One region of the Shewanella sp. 3_MG-2023 genome, then DNA from elsewhere that is predicted to be linked to it. Evidence: predicted binding sites of a transcription regulator. Region 1 holds the regulator's gene; the other holds the start of a gene.
The links. The regulator MetJ, encoded in region 1, represses methionine synthesis genes. The targets are predictions, from matches to a motif close to TAGACGTCTAGACGTCTA.
Positions count from the first base shown of each region.

Region 2: a site for MetJ is predicted at 1,908-1,925, ahead of msrA (peptide-methionine (S)-S-oxide reductase MsrA). Genes of this name have one in related genera too.

Region 1 is NZ_JAUOSH010000005.1:163,378-175,372, forward strand. It holds gene Q4591_RS04645 (TorF family putative porin) at 30-719, shown strand; gene Q4591_RS04650 (PA3496 family putative envelope integrity protein) at 1,024-1,200, shown strand; gene Q4591_RS04655 (hypothetical protein) at 1,265-1,465, opposite strand; gene Q4591_RS04660 (sodium:alanine symporter family protein) at 1,719-3,086, opposite strand; gene Q4591_RS04665 (cysteine-rich CWC family protein) at 3,390-3,647, opposite strand; gene Q4591_RS04670 (c-type cytochrome) at 3,760-4,803, opposite strand; gene Q4591_RS04675 (c-type cytochrome) at 4,813-5,496, opposite strand; gene Q4591_RS04680 (bifunctional aspartate kinase/homoserine dehydrogenase II) at 5,835-8,228, opposite strand; gene metB (cystathionine gamma-synthase) at 8,291-9,451, opposite strand; gene metJ (met regulon transcriptional regulator MetJ) at 9,659-9,973, shown strand; gene Q4591_RS04695 (sulfite exporter TauE/SafE family protein) at 10,110-10,850, shown strand; gene Q4591_RS04700 (conjugal transfer protein TraF) at 10,912-11,995, opposite strand, start outside.
Region 2 is NZ_JAUOSH010000023.1:8,835-20,829, forward strand. It holds gene Q4591_RS13605 (thiamine pyrophosphate-dependent dehydrogenase E1 component subunit alpha) at 1-583, opposite strand, end outside; gene astE (succinylglutamate desuccinylase) at 733-1,764, opposite strand; gene msrA (peptide-methionine (S)-S-oxide reductase MsrA) at 1,938-2,417, shown strand; gene trxB (thioredoxin-disulfide reductase) at 2,574-3,527, shown strand; gene Q4591_RS13625 (GNAT family N-acetyltransferase) at 3,708-4,277, opposite strand; gene rplT (50S ribosomal protein L20) at 4,377-4,736, opposite strand; gene rpmI (50S ribosomal protein L35) at 4,755-4,949, opposite strand; gene infC (translation initiation factor IF-3) at 5,039-5,581, opposite strand; gene thrS (threonine--tRNA ligase) at 5,585-7,513, opposite strand; gene Q4591_RS13650 (CPXCG motif-containing cysteine-rich protein) at 7,914-8,114, shown strand; gene Q4591_RS13655 (riboflavin synthase subunit alpha) at 8,181-8,798, opposite strand; gene Q4591_RS13660 (MATE family efflux transporter) at 8,828-10,198, shown strand; tRNA gene Q4591_RS13665 (tRNA-Val) at 10,402-10,478, shown strand; tRNA gene Q4591_RS13670 (tRNA-Val) at 10,505-10,581, shown strand; gene galE (UDP-glucose 4-epimerase GalE) at 11,181-11,995, opposite strand, start outside.

The sequences.
Region 1 (11,995 bases):
TTGAATAATAAAACTTTGAGGGAATGAAAATGAAAAAATCTCTGTATCAAGCTATTGCGCTATCAACAGGTTTACTTTTAAGCACTACAGCTTTAGCTGAAGTCACGGGTAATATTGGCGCGACGTCAGACTATATTTGGCGTGGTGTGTCACAAACTAGTGGTGCTGCGGTTCAGGGGGGCATTGATTATGGCCATGAGTCAGGTTTCTATGTCGGTGGTTGGGCATCAAATGTAGATTTTGGTGACGGCACCTCTTATGAGCTTGATGTGTATGCCGGTTTCGGTGGTGACATTACAGAAGACTTAAGCTACGACATTAACTACCTTTATTACGCTTACCCAGATTCACCGGGCAGTGTTGATTTTGGTGAAGTAACAGTTGGTCTCGCGTGGAAATGGTTAGATGTCGCATACTCTTACACAGTCAATGGCGGTGATGATATTGCTGAAAGCCCATTAGATTCAAAAGATATGATGTATGCTCAAGCTAACCTGACTTTCCCATTAACTGAAAAAGTGTCACTGGGTTTCCATTATGGTTACTCAAACGGTGATGTAATCACCAGCTGGTACGGCACTGATAGCTATTCTGAGTACAACGTATCACTAAGCACTGATACTGATTTCGGTACTATCTCGTTCATGGCAACAGATACTGATTTAGAAGATGATGATGCTAAAATTGTTCTTGGTTACTCATATAGCTTCGATCTATAACCATCAAAAGTATTAAATGATGTTAGCTATTTAATCTAAATTATTAAAAAATCAAAAAACGTCACCTTAGGGTGGCGTTTTTTATTGCTCTGAGCCTCAAAATCCTCACCACAGAAGTGCGCATTTTTTTTATTAGCTGCTACATTCAAATTATGAGGTTATTTTTCTGCTGCCTAGCAAATTATTGCTCAGCAATAAAGTAGCAATATTGTGCTCACGGTTTCAAGCCGTTCAGGCTGTGATTACCGTTTATGTAAAGCCATTAATTATGCTTTACGAGTACCACCCATGTGAGGATAAAGTGATGGCTAATATTACTGAGACTATCCCAAATGATACTGAAATCGAGGCAATGGTTTCACCAAAAAATCAACGCTCCGCTGAAATTATTGAACGTAAAAGGCAGGTTAAACGCCGCTTAGATGATTATCTAGAACAAGCTGAATTGCGAAAAAGCTTAGGGGAAGATGACTTCTTTTAACCCAGTTCCTTGTCCGGGCTCATCAGGCCAATAGTTTTTATAAGCTTAAAGCTTCACTTTAAGATTAAGACTTTAATAAGTATGCAAGACCATTGCACTCTAAATAAATTGAACAGGCTGGGTAAATCATTTTGCCGCAGTCTGTGATAATGAGTGCATTACCGCCCCTTTGTTGGGTTTGCACTTTTAATTCTTTTTTCAGCATGCTGATACTGGGGACACCAACCTCTATTACTTCAGGTTTGTTAGCGCAATACGTCGTCACCACCTCACCTAGCGGTTCATTGTCATGGTTATACAATTCACTAGGCTGATAGATTTCAACCGTTGAGGCAATCGCTTGATTAGTAATATATTTATCAGCATTGGTTCTTATAGAGATACCATTACAGCCACCGACGAGCCATAAGCAAAAAACTCAATGGAAATATTTGGTTTGAAAGTTTCATCGATAATATTCCTTCTCAGTAAAGGCATACACTCCCCGTGTATGCCTTCATCATTCATCAACAGCGTTATTAGCTCTCTAATGCCTTAGCTTTTTGCTTGGCAAAATACTCTCGGGTTAAACCAAAGACCACAGGACTTAATAGGACTAGCGCAATTAAGTTAGGAATGGCCATCATTGCATTAAGCGTGTCAGCCAACAGCCAAATAAACTCTAATGAACTCACGGCGCCTATGGGTACCACAAGGGTCCATATTAAACGAAATGGTTTTACCGCTTTATCGCCAAGCAAGTATTGAACACACTTCTCACTATAAAAACTCCACCCTAGAATAGTCGTGAAGGCAAACACAGCAAGTGCTACCGCCACAATATAATTACCCATGGGCAGTGCATGTGAAAATGCATATGAAGTTAGTGCTGCGCCGTTCTCACCTGATGTCCAAGCACCGGAAACAATAATCGCTAAACCAGTAATAGAGCACACAATGATGGTATCAATGAATGTACCTAGCATGGCCACTAAGCCTTGCTTTACCGGATCATTGGTTTGCGCTGCAGCGTGAGCAATGGGCGCACTACCTAAGCCCGCTTCATTGGAGAACACACCACGGGCGACACCAAAACGAATCGCAGCCCAAACAGCTGCGCCAGCAAAACCGCCTTGAGCAGCAACTGGGTTAAACGCACTGTGAATAATTAATTCAAATGCTGCAGGAATTTGGTCTGCATATACCACTAAAACAGCTAAACCCGCGGCAATATAAAACAGGGTCATTAACGGCACGAGTTTACCAGCAACTTCTGCAATACGTTTAATACCGCCCATGAGTACTGCACCGACGAGTACCATTAAGACTAAACCAGTAACCCAGCTCGGCACGCCAAAGTTAGCACTCATGGCATCTGCCACTGAGTTAGTTTGCACGGTATTACCGATCCCAAAACCGGCAATAGAGCCCAGTATCGCAAACGCTGTCCCTAACCAGGCCCATTTGCTGCCTAAGCCATTTTTAATGTAATACATCGGTCCACCGACGTGATTGCCATTACTGTCTTTTTCACGATACTTAACTGCCAATACCGCTTCGGCAAATTTGGTCGCCATACCCACTAATGCGGTGCACCACATCCAAAATAATGCCCCTGGCCCACCAATAAAAATAGCGGTAGCCACACCAGCAATATTACCTGTTCCTATGGTGGCTGAGAGCGATGTCATTAGCGCATTAAAAGGACTAATTTCACCTTTATCAGTGCTATCACTGTCGGTTGCTCGACCCGACCACAGCAGTTTAAAACCAGTGCCTAATTTTAGGATTGGCATTAATTTTAATCCGATAGATAAAAATAATCCCACTCCTAAAATCATCACCAACATGGGTACGCCCCAAACGATGCTGTTTACTGCATTAATAAATGCCGTTAATCCTTCCATTGAAAACCTCATAATGAGTTAAATATTTATAGTTATTATTAATCGTTATCACTAAACGTTATTTTTACGGTTACTGCGTTCACACTACTAATACATCAGTGCATGAATTTCAGATTACCTTCATTGGCACTAAATTGGAAACATCGGTACGATTCAAACCGAACAAATCAGCAAATAACAGTTTTTTATCAGCCAATTAAATTAATTTAATTATAAAAAAAGCGCTAACTAAATTAGCGCTTAAATCTTATTGAACCATTACAACCTAGCCTAAACACCCTGAATAAGCAGTCATTAAGGCCTTCACTGGGACAGTTTTTGATAGCAGCTTTGACAGACGCAGGCTTTGCCCTTTAACTCTGTGCGCAGCTTGTCACTGATCACAGCTTTAGCTGAAGCGCTTAAACACCAGCAGTCTTCAATCGGTTTACCCGCACTAACCGCGCATTGATTAACCTGCTGGCAAACGGGGCACGCTAATGGCTCAAAAATCGCGTCTTGTGCCTCAGATACTAATGGTTCATTTGCTTGGTTTGGTGAGTATATTTCTACATCTTTCATCTGGTTCACTTTGTTTCGTTAACTGGTTTAATTTCCATAAAATGCTTTATGAGATAAGGCTATGCCTTAACGATTGTAGCTTAAAAGCATAAGCTTGAAACTGGTTAAAGTCCTACTTATTAACAGGAAAATTTGGATAAGCTTCGGCGCCTAAAACATTACCAAGCTGCTGCTTGCCATAAAAGCCATCATGTTGATGATAACTTTTTTGGGTTTGTGGCAGGTCTCCTTTAAAACGCGGATCTTGCGGCCTTTCATGGGCATTAACAAAAGCTGCCACATCCCAAGCCTGCTGCACTGTTAGCTGAATACTTTTACCCAGCGGCATATTCTCATAGATAAAATTAGCTGCAGTGTTCACTCTATGCATCCCTGCGCCCCAGTTGTAGCTTTGCGGCCCCCATAATGGCGGTAAAGCGCTCACATTAGCCATTTTAATGCCTTGACCATCAACGCCATGACAAGCCTGACAATGGGTTTGATAAACTATTTCGCCTCGCTCAGTTGAATAAGCTTGTTCTGGCGCTTCTAACTTGGGAAAACCTCGGCCAGCAAGTGAAGTTAAGGCTTTTTGATCCCATTTAGCTTTCACTGCAGCTGGAATTGGGAACTCTTCTCTATTGCCACCTTTTACCAGTTCTACATCACTCAACTCTGCTACTTTGCTATCGAGATTAAATTGATTCAGTAAACCGCTCATGGCTAGCCAATAAGAATAAGCTGAGATAGCCACAAGTTCCTTACTGCCTGATGCGGGGGCTGTACCATTCATTGAATAAGTAAAGCAACCTTGAATCCGTTCCTGGTAGCTATTCACTTTGTCATTTTTCTTTCGATAAGCGGGATAAGCCATATAGGCAGCCCATAGCGGTGAAGCATTGGCTTTATTACCTGCGTTCATATGACAATTAACGCAATTAAGCTCATTGCCGACATATTTATCTCTTAATTGCTGAGTATTAACAAATATCTGATAGCCCAAACGTACTTTGTCGCCAAACTCACCCTCTGGAATAGCTGATAAATCGCTAGGTTGCAGATACTGCGCTGCGGGATCTTTTGCTATAGCGGGGATCTGAGCTTGCCTATCGGGTAATTCTGCAGCGCTAACTGAACTGATAAACACACCTGCGACTAAATAATTAAACAGTTTCATGGTATGTCCTTATTTTTGTGCCAAAGGCTGTTGAGCAGCAGCATTTTGAACCAGAGGTTTTAAAGCTGAAAAGTACGCTGACAATGCGTCAATTTCATCAGCAGTCAGCTTAGCGGCAATATTAGCCATCATATTATCGACATCACCTTTTCTAGTACCATTTTGCCAAGCCAATAGTTGGTTTTTTAAATAGCTAGGTTCTTGGCCTGCAAGTCGAGGGAAGTTGGCTGCGCCAATGCCTGAAGGTCCATGACAGCTAGTACAGGCAGGTATATCGCGGCCCCAATCTCCCTGATAAGCCAATTTTTCCGCCGTATCAGTTATCACAACCTTGTCACCGCGGTATTGCAATGGGATCTCAGCTACTGTTTTAGCGGCAAAGAAATCAGCAACGACTTGGATAGCATCACCTTGTACTGTCGCAGCCATCGCCGACATTGTGGGACTTTGTCGATTACCCATTTGAAAATTAACCAGCTGCGAGGCGATATACTCACTGGATAAACCCGCCAACCTAGGCCCTATAACACCTAAACCCTCACCATTAACACCATGGCAAGTTAAACAAACTTGCGCCTGTGTGGGTACGGTTTGCAATAACTCTTTGGGAGATTGAGCAGGAATATCGGCAATAGCCAAGTTACGACTTGCCCCTATTGCTATTATCGTGATGACTTGTAAAAGGAATTTCATATACCGCCCTCTCCTTGGATGATGTTTAGCTACTGGAATAATAAATGTAGTCCATCAGATCCACTTTATGTGACTTAATTGAATACTCTCCACCAAAGAAAAAGTAACCCAAATACGCTTACCAAAGAACAGACAGCGAACATTTGCAGGCTAAAGACTGATAATGAAAAGGTCGTTGTCGATTAATCATCAGCAAATCGACTGGGAGTGAAGTTAACTCTGAGCTTATGCTTTTAGCGCTATTTTATGACAATAAAAAAGGCCTATTCCGTTAGGGAATAGGCCTTTAAAGTTAATCTTTCAACCAAGTTAATCGTCGTTTAACTCGCGCTTAAGGATCACTCCTGCAGTAAATCCTTACAGATTTGTACTAAGTCAGACTGCACAGCTGCTGCGGTAACTTCTCGGCCAGCACCTGGGCCGCGAATAATTAACGGATTGCCCTGATAAAAAGTGCTGCGGATGACAAACACATTATCTCCAGGGGTTAAACTGGCATAGGGATGGTTCGAGTCGACCCATTGAATGCCTACTTCAGCATGCATTTTGCCATCGACTTTATCTAAAGATGCCACATACCTTAAGACTTTATTTTGCTCAAAGGCTGCACTGTATTGCTGCAACATAAACTCATCTAACTCGCCAATGCGCGCTAAAAAGTCATCTAACGACAAGTCGGCTAATTCAGCTGGCACTAATGAATTTAATTCAATGGCATCAAGCTCAATCTCAAAGCCAATTTCACGGGCCAGAATAAGTAACTTTCGCTGCATATCTCGGCCAGATAAATCATCTCGAGGATCTGGCTCTGTAATGCCTAATCCGCGGGCTTCAACCACGAGTTCAGAAAAAGATTTTTGCCCATCGTAATGCTCAAACAGCCAACATAAAGTACCTGAAAAAATACCGCCAACAGCTTCGATATTGTCGCCACTATTGCGTAAATCGTTTAGGGCATGCTGTACTGGTAAGCCAGCGCCGCAACTGGCATTGTAACGCCAAAATAAACGCCGGTTACTTAGCTGCTGCTTAAGCTCACGGTAAAAAGGTAACGGCCCTGAGCCTGCAAGTTTATTGGCGCTCACCATATGAATCCCTCGAGCGAAAAACTCTGGGTATTGTAAGGTTAAGCTGGCGCTAGCACTGATATCCAAGGCCACCAGCTCATCGCAGTCGAGCAGCTCAAGCTGCTCAAATAAACTAGGGTAGTCCCATGTTGTTGCTGTGGTATCAAAGTCATCTTGCCAGTTATTGGCATCTATTCCTTGCTGGCAAATGAGCGCCTCTTTTGAACTCACTAAACCCACAAGTTGCACATTGGCTTCTAGTTCACGGTTAAGCATGGTGGATGAGCGCTGAAATAAATCAATCCAGGCTTCACCAATATTACCGACCCCAAGCAATAATACCCCAATACGCAATCGCGGGCCTGCGCAGCGTCGGTGTACTTTTTGGGTGAGTAAATTAACCTGAGATTTAGGCACTAAGGTCACTAAACTCAAACCATCTTGATACAGGGGTTTGGCATCGCGACTTAATAATCGGGCAAAGCTGCGGCGGTAGTGCTCTGCATCAGCACTAACCAAAGCGACTAAACCTAAATCAGTATGAGCATGGATATCGCTAATTAATAGCTCATGACTATGTAGCTCCAGTAACGCTTGTACCTGCTTTTGGTTTTCAGCAGTGAATGCCAGTTCAACTTTATGATGGGCAGAGCACCAATATGCTAGCGGCGCAATACCGGCTTGCTCAAGTAATTTGAGTGTGGTTTGAATTAGCGCTTGCTGCTTAAAGCGAAACAGCACCACTTCATTTAAACTGGTAACCACTGGAGCGCTAGCTGACGAACTTTGGGGCGCAATAAGGGTAAAGTCAGTATGTGATGCGTAACTTGAGCGCACCGCGAGACTAACATTAGTATCAAATAAGGGCTGTAAAGTTCGGCTGTGCAGTACTGGCGAGCCGAGTTTAGCTAAACGATCGGCTTCAGCAAGTGACATGCTTTCAAGTAATTTGGCATCATTAATTTTATTCGGATCAGCGTTAAATACCCCTTCAACATCGGTCCAAATAGTCACTCGTTCAATGTCCGCTAAGCTGGCAATTAAGGTGGCGCTGTAATCTGAGCCATTGCGGCCAAGTAATAATGTATCCCCTTTACTGTTGGCGCAGATAAAGCCGGTGATCACTAAGCGTGTATTTGGATTAGCATCCAGCAGCTTTTGGACTTTTTCGCGGGACTCATCAAGACGAATATTCGGCACAGGCCCTTCATCAGCCACCAGCAGTGAGCAGGCATCAATATTCGCGGCAGCAACGCCAGACTCTCTTAATAAGGCTGCCATTAATCGTGCTGACCAACGCTCACCAAAGCTTAATACATGATTGAGCTGAAATTCATTGCGCTCTTCAAGGGACAATAAACTGACTAATTGCGATTTATCGGTTGATAGGCGCTCACGTAAATCGCGCGCTTGTTCGTTTGAGAGAAGTTGCTCAATCAGGTTTTGCTGATAGCTCACCAGTACTTGTAGCTCTTCTTGCCACAAGTCACCGTTTTCTCTTAAGGAGAGTAATTTATATAAAAAGTTAGTACTTTTACCCGCAGCTGAAACAACGACTAAATCATCACTGTTGCCATGAGTCAGTAAAATATGGGCAACGCGGCGATAGCAATCTGCATCAGCAAGACTTGAACCACCAAATTTATGTAAATGACTGCGGGCCATTTTTCACTCCTTAAACAACATATACCAGCCTGACTACATGAATATAGCCAAGGGAGATTAACTTAAAGCGCAGCGACAGCAGCTAAGCCTACTTCAATATCGGCAACCAAGTCTTCAGCATCTTCAATCCCGACAGATAGTCGCAGTAAAGTATCTTTAATGCCAGCTTCATACCGTGCTGCAGGCGCCATTGCTCTATGGGTCATGGTTGCAGGTACGGCAACTAAGCTTTCCACTCCGCCTAAGCTTTCAGCAACACTGAAAATAGACAGTGCATTTAAAAAGGCGACCACTTCTGCTTCACCACCTTTAAGTTCGAAACTTAACATAGCGCCGAAGCCTTGTTGTTGCTTAGCTGCAATATCGTGACCTGGGTGGTCTTTTAAGCCTGGATAATACACTTTTTCGACAAGATTGCTGGCCTGAAGTACGTCAATAACTTGCTCAGCATTTTTTTGATGCTCGCGAATACGTACAGCTAAAGTACGAATGCCACGTAAGGTTAGGTAACTATCAAAAGCCGAGCCTGTTAGCCCTAAGGTGTTTGACCACCAGTGTAGTAACTCACCCAGTTCAGGGTCTTTTGCCACCACAGCGCCACCTACAACGTCACTATGACCATTGATATATTTGGTGGTGGAATGCATGACGATATCAGCGCCTAGCTCTAATGGCTGTTGCAAAATTGGCGATAAAAAGGTGTTATCAACCACAACTAAGGCATCGACTTTATGGCTTTGCTCAGCAATAGCTTTGATATCAACAACACGTAATAATGGGTTTGACGGCGTTTCTAACCACACCATTTTAGGTTTCTGAGCAATCGCATCACTGAGTGCTTGCTCATCTGTTTGATCAATCACCAGTAATTTAAATTGGCCTTTGTTGGCAAGATTTGTGAACAAACGGTAACTACCGCCATAACAATCGTGAGGCACAATCAGTAAATCATCGGGGCCTAATAAACTAGTGACCAAGGTAATCGCAGCCATACCGGTACAAGTAACCACCCCAGTAGCGCCATGTTCAAGTTTGGCAATGGCTTCACCTAACACGCAGCGCGTCGGGTTTCCTGAACGACTATAATCAAACTCTCTAGGGTTTTTATGGCCATCAAAAGAATAGTTTGTTGATAGATAAATCGGCGGGACTACAGCGCCGTATTGGGTATCTGACTCGATACCTTGGCGTACTGCTAGCGTAGCTGCGCGATGTTTGCTCATTGTAAACTCCTAAAGAATACACACTAAAGAGATGTCTAGATGGCTAAATGTACCTAAGCTAAGTCACATCGTCAATACAAATCAGCCGTTTAGACGTCTAAACATAAAGAAATCTATTTCCATTCGTTATAGAATAACCGCAATAATTTGACTGTTATTATTTAGCGGTTAAAATCTGCCACGAATCTATCGTATAAAGGTGAGTTAATGACTGAATGGAATGGCGACTATATCAGCCCATATGCCGAACATGGCAAAAAAAATGAACAAGTTAAAAAAATCACGGTATCCATACCTTTAAAAGTTTTAAAAGTATTGACTGATGAACGTACCCGCCGCCAGGTTAATAACTTACGTCATGCAACCAATAGTGAACTACTGTGTGAAGCATTTTTGCATGCCTACACTGGACAACCACTGCCAAATGACGGTGACTTATCAAAAGAAGGGCCTGATAGCATCCCATCTGAAGCAAAAGCTTTGATGGATGCCATGGGAATTGAGTGGGAAGATCTTGATTAAGTCAAGCTAGCGACTAGCGCTGAAGTACTTGCGCTAAAGCATAAGCCTGCTCAATTAATCAAACACTGCTCGTCATTTAACGCATCGAGCTCTCAAGCTGAGAGTGAGTTGCAGTATTGCGCCTAAAGAGTCGACAATGGAATTTATCGATCCGCAGACCTTGATGCTTGCATCGGTTATCATTTTTCTAGGCGCATTAACCCAAGGCCTTATCGGTTTTGGGCTTGCGGTTGTTGCCAGTCCACTTCTCTATATCATCGACCCACAATTAGTCCCAGCCCCTGTGATTATGATGGGTTTTTCCATCGCCTTATTGACCTTATTGCGTGAACGTACTCAACTGGAGTTTAATGGGCTGCAATATGCGCTGCTGGGGCGAATACCTGGTGGCTTTATGGGCGCAGGTTTATTACTGTTTGCCCCCCAAGCAGTACTGGGGTTAGCCATTGCCTTTATTGTCGGCGCAGCGGTGTTGCTGAGTATTTTTAAGATCACAGCGCCAGTAAATCGGCTTTCGCTATTTATTGCAGGTGTCTTGTCGGGGGTATTTGGAAATATTGCCGCCATTGGTGGGCCACCATTAGCGATTTTATTAGCCGGTAAAGATGCGCCGCAGTTTAGAGCCGCGCTATCGATCTTTTTTGTTTTCAGCTCAATGATCGCACTGATTATTTTAATGCTTGCAGGCTTAGTGGAAGAAAAGCATCTGTGGTTGTCATTGATGCTATTGCCATCTGTCATACTCGGAAATATTGCCGCAGGAAAGCTAACCAATAAGGTTGATAAAAATAAGACTCGCATCGCCACTATGGTGTTATGTAGCTTAAGTGCATTATTGCTAACCCTTAAGTCGTTAATTGAATTATCAGCAGGCTAGTCGATCATCTTTTTGTGGCAGATATAAATGCAACAATGATGACAGCTAAAAATGATAACGCTTAAAAGTGATAAGAAGTTTGCAGCACAGCGCCAATGGCATCATCACCATAGCTGCCGCTCATATCCAGCTTAAAGGCTTGGCCGATGGCAAAGCCGGTGCCGAAAGAGTAAATATCTACGCTATTATCTTTTAAGTCATGGCGGTAGCCCATGCGTAAAAACAGCCAGTCAGTGGCTTTAACTTCACCGCCCACTCGCCAATACTGCACCGCATCAAACTCGCTAAAACGGCTTTGCTCCACCAGATCAATATCCGTGGTTAAGGTGACTCTGGACCAATCATAAGCAGCTCCCACTGTGACTAACGGCTCAATTTGGTATTCAAATGTCCGTCCTTGAGCTTCAACTGTGGTTATTTTTTTACTGAATAAATTACGAGCAGACAGCCCTAAGGTTAAGCTTTCTGTTGGCTCAATAGCCACCCCAAGATCAAGGTTAAATAAGCTGTCATCATTTCGATATTTATCATCATCAAAATCATCGACATCAAAGTTATTGGCACTGGCACTGTAATGATAGGTATCAATGCGTTGAAACTTAGGTGAAATCCCAACTTTTACAGGCATGTTAACTATAGATAGTGGAAAGCTTAACGCCACCCCAAAATCTGTGACTCCGGCGGCTAATACAATGCCTTGAGAGTCTAAGTCAGTGAGATCTGCAGGAGGGTTGGCGGGATCGAGATTAGTCAGCATATCAATATCACCTTGAGCAATATCAGCAACGCCCATAGCGTCAAGGTGACTTTTGGAAAATAGCGCCATTGGCACGGTTTGAGTTGGCATTACTAATGCTGCGCCAATTGCGGCTGATACCGAGGCGTTAGTGCCGCTGAGGGCATTTAAATTAATAACTAAATCATCACGAAAACCAGCAATATCATCAGTATCATTGCCGTTTATGGCCGTTTCTAAGTCATCAAAACTGTCTTGTAGTGAGTCAAACTTATCAAGCATATTGTCGCTATCATCCACTTCAGCAGCCACAACCGGTAACAGTAAGGAGAACTCATTGGTTTTTGGGGCGTAAATAGCCAGTAAAGCGGGATTAATAAAACTTGCGCCGATACGGCTTGATGAGGCT
Region 2 (11,995 bases), on a different contig from region 1:
GAAAGTCACCTTCTGATGCTGCACCTTCGCCAAAATAACAAATAGCAACGTTACGTTTGCCTTGTAATTTAAAAGCATGTGCAACACCGGTAGCTTGTGGTATTTGAGTCGCTAGTGGTGATGAAATTGTCTGGTAATTTAATTCTTTACTACCGTAATGAATTGGCATCTGTCTGCCTTTACCTAAATCTTTTTCATTACTGAACATTTGATTCATAAATTGTTCAGTGGTAAAACCACGATATCTAAGTGATGCATGCTCTCGGTATTGCGCCAATATGACATCACCGTCATCAAGTGCAGCAGTACTGCCAATGATAGAGGCTTCTTCGCCAGTACAAGTCATATAAAAACTAATACGACCTTGCCTTTGAGCACTTAACATACGTTCATCTAATACTCGGGTAAAAACACAAGTATCATGTATACGTTCAGCCAAGGCTTTATCAATAACGGGCATGACGGCATTTTCGTAAGTTGTGCCATCAGATTGTAGAATTTTTAAAATAGGAATGTGCAATGAAGCTTTGTCTAAGAAGCTGACACGATGCACTGTTTCATTAGTCAGTGTTGCGTTGCTCATATTGTGCTCTTGTTATTTGTAGCCTTAAAAATAAAGCGTAATTTATTATATGCGAACGAACATTACGTTAACGTAAACTTACTATCAACTAATGTTCATTCCACTTAGTGAATATCCTGTCATATATAATGTATATTTAGCTTTACAACTTATTGAATGTCTTCATTAGGTGCTGGCACTAAACATAATACTGTACGTTGGCCCACAGGTACATTTTCATTAGGAAAAACGATAGCTTCGTATGGATAAATGACCTTAATCTCAGTGTCACCTTCCGTTGCTAATACATGATTTTGCTTGAACCCAGAAAAATTTACCGTTGTCTTATCAAAGGTGAATTTGAAATCATCAAACTGCTTGTTAATGGAACGAGACACTTTATATAAGTGAAGTTTGTCTTTATCAAAAGGAGCTAGTTCAACTTGTTGTTGAGTTATCAACTGCAAAAGCATCTTTTTAGTATTGGCAAATTTTAACATATCATTCTCGCCAAAAGGCATCACTTTACCCAGTTCGACTGTAAATGCATCGGCTTTGAATTGTTCTGATGAATAATAGCTAAAAGTAGTGGTAGGTTCATGATGGAATAAAATGGTGTCAACATCACAACCCGCTAAAAACATAATTTGATCAGCACTAAAGCTACGTCCAGGCCTGTAAGGATAAATCGCAAATTTCTCATGTTTAGACGGCTTTATCGCGGTGTGTAAGTCGTAATGTATTCGTTGTGAGCTATTATTTTGAAGATAAAAATTAGCTACATATTCCTCTAATTTTTTTGTTCTAACTCTTTCTTTATTTGATAAACCTAAACCGGAAGAATGTGCCCCACTGAACAAACGATTCATATTCTCTTCTACAAAGCGTGTTTGGCTGAGTATGGAATCTGGATTGCCAATTATAAACAGGACTCTTTGTTTTGTAACGATTGTTTCTTTTAATAAATTATTTATGAGTTCGTTACAGATTTCAATAGGTGCTGTTTCGTTACCATGTATGGCACAAGATAAAACAATGTCTTTAGTCGACCCTTGAGCTGGATTAAAACAAATAATCCCGTTATCTAAAATCGTAACTGTTGTTTTATTTGACAATTCAAAGCGCTGTTCTGGCACCTTGTTATTAATGTTAGTTAACGTAAATGCTAAAAAATCTTTGTCATCCATTAATTGTTGAAACACGCTGACTCCTTGATGCGGCTTTAAATATTGAATGGTTTCAAACGGTAGTCGGATTCTATCACATTTAGGGGAAGCTAACGTTAAGTAACATTTAACAGAGTGTAAATCTTTGCTTGCATTATTTATTAGAATAAATATACTTTTAGCCATCTAGACTTCTTTACGGGTATCGTATGACTATAGCAACTTTTGGTGCAGGCTGTTTTTGGGGCGTTGAATATTTTTTTAAACAAATAAATGGTGTAGTTGCAGCACAATGCGGTTATATGGGGGGAAATGACAAATTTCAGACCTACGAGCAAGTGAAAGCGGGCGTAACGGGCCATGCAGAAGTGGTACAGGTTGAGTTTGACGAACATATCGTTAGCTATGAAGAGTTGTTGACCGTTTTTTGGCAAAACCACAATCCAACCACTCTAAATATGCAAGGTGGTGATATTGGCAGCCAATATCGAAGCACTATTTTTTTCCACAGCCAAGAACAAAAATTATTAGCAGAGCAATCTAAATTGTTGCTAATTCAAAGTGGTAAATGGGGATTACGACAAATTGTAACTGAAATTGTACCGGTTCAAACCTTTCATCCGGCGGAAGAATACCACCAAAACTATCTAGAAAAGAATGGCTTACCAAGTTGTCATATTAGTTATTAGCATGTAAAAGTCTAATGCGATAAGTCCTTGGTGTCTTTTGTGTACGGTATCGATTGCCTCAATCTATATCTTGGAGCAATCGCTACTTTACCCCACCCTGTAAATTCCCTACAATCCATGCAAATTGCTTAAAGCATGTAATGGAGAAATAAAAAAATGAGTCAAGCTCGTCATATTAACCTGTTAATTTTAGGTTCTGGCCCTGCTGGTTATACTGCTGCAGTTTACGCAGCACGTGCAAATTTGAAACCTGTCATGATCACTGGGATGCAACAAGGTGGTCAACTGACTACGACTACTGAAGTTGAAAACTGGCCAGGCGATGCTAATGGCTTAACCGGTCCAGCATTAATGGCAAGAATGCAAGAACATGCTGAAAAGTTTGATACTGAAATTATCTTTGATCATATTAATGAAGTTGATTTTAGCCAGCGCCCTTACCGATTAAAAGGAGACAATGGTGAGTTTACTTGTGACGCATTAATCATTGCAACTGGTGCATCTGCCAAATATTTAGGCCTTCCATCTGAAGAAGCATTTATGGGCCGTGGTGTATCAGCCTGTGCTACCTGTGATGGTTTCTTTTATCGTAACCAAAAAGTGGCTGTAGTTGGTGGTGGTAACACTGCTGTTGAAGAAGCGCTTTATTTAAGTAATATTGCTTCTGAGGTGCATTTAATCCACCGTCGTGATTCTTTCCGATCAGAAAAGATCCTGATCAACCGTCTGATGGATAAAGTTGCTAATGGCAATATCATCCTACACTTAGATCAAACTCTTGATGAAGTCGTCGGTGACAACATGGGTGTTACCGGTCTTAAAATGAAAAGCACTAAAGATGAGTCAATTTCAGATTTAGAGGTTGCTGGCGTTTTCATTGCGATTGGTCATAGCCCAAACACCGGTATTTTTGACGGTCAACTTGATATGAACTACGGTTACATTACCGTCAACAGTGGCCTTCAAGGTAACGCAACTCAGACAAGTGTTGAAGGCATTTATGCTTGTGGTGACGTAATGGATCAACATTATCGTCAAGCTATTACTTCAGCAGGATCAGGTTGTATGGCTGCGTTAGATGCCGAGCGTTACTTAGACGCACAAAAGTAGAATCGTCACTTTGTAATCTACTAGTTTACACATAGTGAGCTAGTAGCGACAAGCCATCCATTATTGTGATGGCTTTTTTATTGTTTGTATTTTATCGATGTGAATAACACAGGTGAAGGCTGTTGTTTATACAGTTGACCAGTTTTTGTTTAACACTATTACTGCACATTACTCATTTTTTTAATGGTTAACTTTCAAACTGTATATTACAACTTCAGTTTTGCCATTAACATCTGAATGAAACTGCTGACAGATAAATTCCATTCCTATTTTCTTCATAATTTTAATTGAACCTAAATTATCCTTATCCGCTATTGCTGTAAAACGTTCAATAATTGGTTGTTCCTCTACCAATAATTTAATCACTGCTTTGGCGCTTTCTGTCGCATAACCTTTCCCCCAAGCTGATTGTTTGAATCGCCAACCAATTTCAAGATTATTAAATTCAGGGGTCTCACTGAAAAAGCCCATGGGCCTAATCAATATCCAACCAACAAAGTTATCACGACGATCAACAGTATCTAGTTCTCGCTTTTCAAACACCTTCCAAAAGCCCCACCCTTTGGATGGCGTTAAGTAACTTGCCAAACGTGGTATAGAAATATGTTCTATATCAGATTTTGAGGTAGGTTTTCCGCCGTTTATATATTTCATCACATCGGGATTTTGGTCTAGAGCGTAAAGTAAATCGGCATCATCAAGCGTCATAATAGCAATTGATAATCTGTCTGTTGCTAACTGGGTTTTCATAACACCTACTTCCAATAAGTCAAACACAATGGCAAGATTCTAAATTTTAGATATAAAAAAAGGAACCCTAAGGTTCCTTTTTTAAAGAATAATAACTAATTACTTAGCTAAAGCTTCTTTTGCTTTTTCAACTAAAATTGTGAAAACAACTTTGTCGAATACAGCGATGTCAGCCAAAATTTTACGATCGATTTCGATCGAAGCTTTTTTAAGACCGTTAATGAAACGGCTATAAGAAAGACCATTTTGACGAGATGCCGCATTGATACGTGCAATCCAAAGTTGACGGAATTGACGTTTCTTTTGACGACGGTCACGGTAAGCATATTGACCAGCTTTAGTTACTGCTTGAACAGCAACACGGAAAGTACGAGAGCGAGCTCCGTAATAACCTTTGGCTAATTTAAGTACTTTCTTGTGACGAGCACGAGCGGTTACACCACGCTTAACTCTAGGCATTGTTCATATCTCCTTTAATTAAGCGTATGGTAGTTGACGTGCAATTGCTGGCACATCAGACTTAGCTACTAAACATTTAGCACGTAAGTGACGTTTACGCTTAGTGCTCTTCTTTGTCAAAATATGACGTAAGTGTGCCTGTTTGCGCTTGAAACCATTAGCGGTTTTTCTGAAGCGTTTTTGGACACCCTTATCTGTTTTCATTTTAGGCATTGCTAAAACTCCGCATTGGGACATTAATAAAACGTAAGGCGAGCAAAACCCTCAAAAAGGATTTTGCTACTTTTTAATTGGTTGCCCTACTATTTCTTTTTAGGTGCTAGGACCATAACTGCTTGTCGACCTTCCATTTTCGGGAAAGATTCAACAACAGCATATGTTTCCAAATCTGCTTTGATACGGTTCAAAAGATCCATACCTAAGCTTTGGTGTGCCATTTCGCGACCACGGAAACGCAGCGTAATTTTCGCTTTGTCCCCATCTTCTAGAAAACGAATCAGGTTGCGTAGTTTTACCTGATAGTCGTTTTCATCAGTGCCAGGACGGAATTTAATTTCCTTCAGCTGGACCTGTTTCTGCTTCTTCTTTTGTTCTTTTTGAGCTTTCGCTTTATCAAAAAGGAACTTACCGTAGTCCATAATGCGACAGACCGGAGGCTCAGCGTTAGGACTAATTTCAACCAGGTCTACACCTGCTTCATCAGCTAATTCTTGAGCCTGTGAAATACTTACGATTCCAACAGATTCGCCTTCGATATCCGATAGACGAACTTCTGGTACGCCAGTGATTTCTTCGTTAATACGATTAGGGGCTGGCTGTCGCCCTGCTGCTCTCTTGATCTTTATGACCTATTCCTCCAACAAAATTAGACTACGGCTCGAAATTTGTTTTTGTATCTTGGCAATAAAATCATTGATTTTAATCTTGCCTAAATCGATACCGTCACGTGTTCGTACCGCAACTTCCTTATTTTCTATCTCTTGATCACCAACGACCAATAAATAAGGTACACGCTTTAACGTATGTTCACGTATTTTAAAGCCTATTTTCTCATTCCTCAAGTCTTTAGATGCTCGAATGCCACTTTCTTTGAAAGTTTTAACAATTTCATCTACATAATCAGACTGTTTATCAGTAATGTTCATAACAATTACTTGCACTGGTGCAAGCCATGTCGGGAATTTACCTGCATACTCTTCAATTAGAATACCGAGGAAGCGCTCAAGTGAGCCTAAAATAGCTCTGTGAATCATAACCGGTGTTTGACGAGTGTTATCTTCAGCAACATAGGTAGCACCTAAACGTGAAGGTAACGCATAATCAAGTTGCACTGTACCACATTGCCACGCACGATCTAAGCAATCATGCAAAGTAAATTCGATTTTTGGGCCATAGAACGCACCTTCACCAGGTAAAATATCAAATTCGATATCATTAGCCTTAAGTGCTTTCTTTAATGCTTCTTCAGCACGATCCCACATATCGTCATCACCAATACGTTTTTCTGGACGAGTTGATAATTTAACGACGATATTTTCAAATCCAAACGTACCGTATGTGTCATACACCATTTGAATACATTCACTGACTTGTTCTTGAACTTGGTCATCGGTACAGAATACGTGTGCGTCATCTTGAGTAAAGCCACGAACGCGCATTAGGCCATGTAAAGAACCTGATGGTTCGTTACGATGACAACAACCAAACTCAGCCATTTTTAATGGCAAATCACGGTAAGACTTCAACCCTTGGTTAAAGATCTGTACGTGTCCCGGACAGTTCATAGGCTTAATCGCATATTCACGGTTTTCACTGTTCGTTGTGAACATCGCATCAGCGTATTTGTCCCAATGGCCAGAGCGTTCCCACAAGTTACGATCCATCATTAATGGACCTTTAACTTCTTGGTAAGTGTATTGCCCTAGTTTTTGACGAATAAACTTCTCAAGCTCTAAATATAAGCTCCAACCATCATTGTGCCAAAACACCATTCCTGGCGCTTCTTCTTGCATATGATAAAGGTCTAACTGTTTACCAATTTTACGGTGGTCACGTTTAGCCGCTTCTTCAAGACGGTTTAAATGTACTTTAAGAGCTTTTTTGTCTGCCCAAGCAGTACCGTAAACACGTTGTAGCATTTTATTGTCAGAGTTACCGCGCCAGTATGCACCAGCAACACTCATTAACTTAAAGTTTTGACAGAACTTCATGTTAGGTACATGAGGTCCACGACACATATCAATATATTCTTCGTGATGGTAAAGCGCTGGGGTTGCATCTTTGCTGATATTTTCATCTAAGATTGCAATTTTGTATTCTTCACCACGAGCTTCGAACGTATCACGGGCTTCTTGCCAAGAAACCACTTTCTTAATAACGCTATAATTTGTTTTAGCTAATGCTTGCATACGTTTTTCTAACGCATCGATATCTTCTTGAGTAAGCTTGTGATCTAAATCGATATCGTAGTAAAAGCCATTATCAATAACTGGACCGATTGCCATTTTAGTTTCAGGCCACATTTGCTTAATAGCATGACCTAATAAGTGCGCACAAGAATGGCGAAGGATTTCAACACCCTCTTCATTTTTAGCCGTAATGATTGAAAGTTCTGAATCTGTAGTAATTAAATCACAAGCATCAACGAGTTCACCGTTCACACGACCAGCAATACACGCTTTAGCTAAACCAGGACCGATGTCGGCAGCGACATCTAAAGTAGAAACAGAATCGGCAAACTCACGTTTGCTGCCATCAGGCAAAGTAATAATAGGCATTTCATTTCCTTATCCAGTGGTGACCCACACGTAGGGCCACTTGGTAATTAATATATAAAAGAAATGCCACCGAACATCAGACATTACAGGAGTCTGAGTCATAAGTGGCATGAATACGCATTGTATGTGAAAAGGCCTTTTGCAAGCAAGCTAACTCAGTCGCAAAATTGAATAAAACACCATCACAACAGCTTTTTACACTTCTTGGATGACTCGATTAACTTTTAATAGCCAATGCAGCTGCTACCTCAACTGACAACTTTGGCATTACGCGAGTTTTACTAATGTTTACTATACTTAATTCCAAGCTCAATCCTGCTTGCTGCTTGCTGCTTGCTGCTAAACGGTTAAAGGTTTTTTAGTTTTGCAAATGCTTTAATGTTAAATACTGGGGGAAGTTATGAATTTAGTCAGCCGAGTAATAAGTTGTCCACATTGCGGCCATAATCAACATGTTCATATTGATACTAGTTGTGGAGATCAAGAGTATTATGATGATTGTCGAGTGTGCTGCAATCCAATCCATATGCGATTGCAAGTAAACGATTCAAATAGAACCATTCAATTATTTATAGATTCTGATGATGAACAGTTCTATTAACAGTTGAACATGTAAAAACCTGCTTTAATAGGCTTAGAATGTGTCATCAATCTAAGCCTTTGTAGGCTATTTTAGCAATGATTTTTTAGCTAAAATTCTTTCTACTGTATCGACTATAACTTGAGTTTGACTATCGATTTCGATATTGATTTTGTCACCCAGTTTGCAGTCACTCAAATTAGTTAATTTGAGCGTTTCTGGGATCAAATGTAACTTGAACTGGTCTTGATCAATCTCTCCTACCGTTAAACTGCATCCATTGACGCCTATAAAACCTTTATAGAAGATATAATCCATCCATTTAGCCGGTACTGTTAATGTTAAATTGTAATGCTCATCGGTATGACTTATGTGGGTAATTGTTGCCATGGTATGAACATGACCTGACAAAATGTGGCCACCTATCTCTTTTCCGAAGGTCAAAGAACGTTCAATATTGATTTTGTCACCCGGTTCAATAAAATTTAAGTTTGTTAGCTGTAAGGTCTCTTCCATTACATCAAAATAAACTCTATTATTCACCAGCTTTGTGACCGTTAAACAAACACCGTTATTTGCCACACTCGCACCAGTTTCTAAACCATGCTGTAGCTCTCCTGGAATATTAACTTCAAATGTTTTTAAACCACTCTGTGCTTTAATTGTAATAACATCACACGTCGCTTGTACGATACCAGTAAACATATTTGTGCTCTTTAGTTGAAGGTTTTTAAATGAATAACACAGGCTTTCAGGCCAAAAAATTAATCCAACTGGCAATGCCAGTATTAATTGCTCAAGTTACCCAAACAATGATGGGATTTATCGATACTGTTATGGCCGGTAGAGTCAGCGCTGTCGATATGGCTGCAGTCGCGATTGGTACCAGCTTATGGTTACCTGCTTTATTGTTTGTGCAAGGGCTACTGTTGGCATTTACACCAGTGTTTGCCCATCATCACGGCGCTAATAATCCAAAAGCAATCCAACCCTTGATGTCGCAAGCATTCTATATTGCCATAATTGGCAGTGTTGGTGTGTTGTTGTTCCTCTCATTTGCTAAAACTATTTTTACCATGATGGCTTTAGAACCTGAATTAGCCGAGTTAAGTGCAGGCTATTTACATGGTTTTATGTGGGGTGTACCTGCATTTATTTTGTACCAAATACTACGGGGCTGCTCTGAAGGCATCTCTTATACATTACCGACGATGGTTATTGGCTTTGTCGGTCTTGCGGTTAATATCCCTGCCAACTATATCTTTATCTATGGTCATTTCGGGGTCCCTGCGATGGGCGGTGCTGGTTGTGGTATTGCAACTGCATTAGTGTTCTGGGCTATGTTATTTGCCATGATGGTATACATGCAACTTCACAAGAAATTTGCTGAGATAGCGCCATTTTCGACATTAAATAAGCCAAATTGGAAAACCATTTGGGAAATGATGAAGCATGGCACCCCTATTGCTATGGCTTTATTTTTTGAAGTCAGTCTATTTGCAGTTATAGCTTTATTGCTCGCCCCCCTTGGTGCTAACGTTGTTGCAGGCCATCAAATTGCCCTAAACTTCTCATCTATTGTATTTATGTTGCCATTATCAATCGGTATTGCCGTTTCGATTAGAGTGGGTTATTACCTAGGGCAAGATAAATCAGAAATATCAAAACTGGTGACAAAAATCGGGCTAATCATTGCATTCTCATTAGCAGTGGTAACGGCAATCATTACTGTATCGTTCAAAACTGAAATAGCCCTCCTTTACAATAATAACCCTGAAGTCGTTGCGCTAGCGGGTAGCTTAATGTTCCTTGCAGCTTTATACCAATTATCTGATTCTATCCAAGTTGTGGCTGCTGGCGCTCTTCGCGGTTATAAAGACACTAAGAGTGCCTTTTATATTACTTTAGTGTCTTACTGGGCCATTGGCATGACACTTGGCTATATACTTGCGCGTACAGATATCATTGTACCTGCGATGGGCGCACATGGCTTTTGGATAGGCTTAATCGCGGGCTTAACCAGTGCTGCAGTGTTATTTGCATTACGACTTATTTATATTCAAAAGAATGCTAATTTCAAAGCAGTATTGGAAGATAGAAGTTAATTTTAACTAGTCGTTATAAAATTTGAACGAGATGAGCATGCTGATAATGTTTAAAAAAAACACGCCTACGCTGCTATATGACTCAATTTGCACAGCAAATCGCCACTCGTTCATATTTTTGATTTTTTTGCTTGCATCAAAACGCGTATCCCGTAATATATCGCTCGTCCCAACGATGAAGTCTTTTATCAACGTTGAACGATACAACTGTAGCTCAGCTGGTTAGAGCACCACCTTGACATGGTGGGGGTCGGTGGTTCGAATCCACTCAGTTGTACCATTTTTTTTGAGATTGCTAAACACAATACAACCGTAGCTCAGTTGGTTAGAGCACTACCTTGACATGGTAGGGGTCGGTGGTTCGAATCCACTCGGTTGTACCAATTTCTATTCTAAATTCTTGTTTTATATCCCCAAGTTAAATGCCATAACATACCTAGTTTGTGCCTTGTTTAAATATTGTTGTGTCACCACTTTCTAATTTTATCTTCTAAATTCAAATAATGAAATCAAGTTAATATCTATATTGGCTAGTTTGTTTGATACAAAACCTCTAACTAAAACACTATAAATAAACTTGTGCCCACTTTGTGCCAGGATAATTCTTCACAGCTTTTATTTCTGAACAGAGAAGTGACCACCACCGAATCCTGTGCTAAAGAAAAACTAACAAGTAAGTTTCATGATAATTTAAAATAATCTTTTAATTCTTCAAGACGTACTGAACATGCACCCATCTAGATGCAGGGATTATTGAAAAATATCCTTTAAAAAGATCCTACAAATCAACTTTTCCTTTGCCACTACACAGAAATAAAAATGTCACTCTAATTGTAATATAGAGTGACATAATGGTGAGTCTTTTTAAGGGTGACACATTTGTTTGAAACGCTCTTTAGAACAGACTTAACGCCTACCCTGTTGAATATGTAAACTACCTAAATAGAGCTAATAAATTCTATTTCAAAAACAAATGCAAAGGTTACTCTTTATCATAACCATTAGGATTAGCTGATTGCCAGCGCCAGGTATCAACCATCATTTGATCTAAACTGCGCTTTGCTTGCCAATTCAATTGTTGATTAGCTTTTTGGGCATTGGCCCAAAATGCAGCTAAATCCCCTGCGCGTCTTGGACTAACTTCATAAGGGATAGGTTTTTCAACCGCCTTTTCAAACGCTGAAACAATATCAAATACCGATACGCCATTACCTGTACCTAAGTTAAATGCCTCAACCCCCGTAAAGCTGGTATTATTGTCTAACCAGTTCATCGCTGCAACATGCCCTTCAGCCAAATCCATTACATGCAGATAGTCACGTTCACAGGTACCATCTTTTGTTGGATAATCAGCGCCAAAAATACTCAGCTTGTCACGTTTGCCCACCATAACTTGAGCAACATAAGGCAGTAGATTGTTAGGAATACCTTTAGGCGACTCACCAATTTGGCCGCTTTCATGGGCTCCAATTGGATTAAAGTAACGCAATGAAACTCCTCTAAAATTGCTGTTAGATGCCGCAAAATCTGCCATCACCCGTTCGACCATTACTTTAGTTGCCCCATAAGGGCTTGAAGGTGTACCTAACTTCATGGTCTCAACATAAGGCACATCATTTTCTTCGCCATAAACGGTCGCAGATGAGCTAAAGATAAAGTTATGAACATTATGTTCGGCCATGGCTTCCAATAAACACACAGAGCCGTGAACATTATTTTGATAGTACTCAAGTGGAATTTGCGCTGATTCACCGACCGCTTTAAGGGCTGCAAAATGGATCACGGTTTGAATATCAA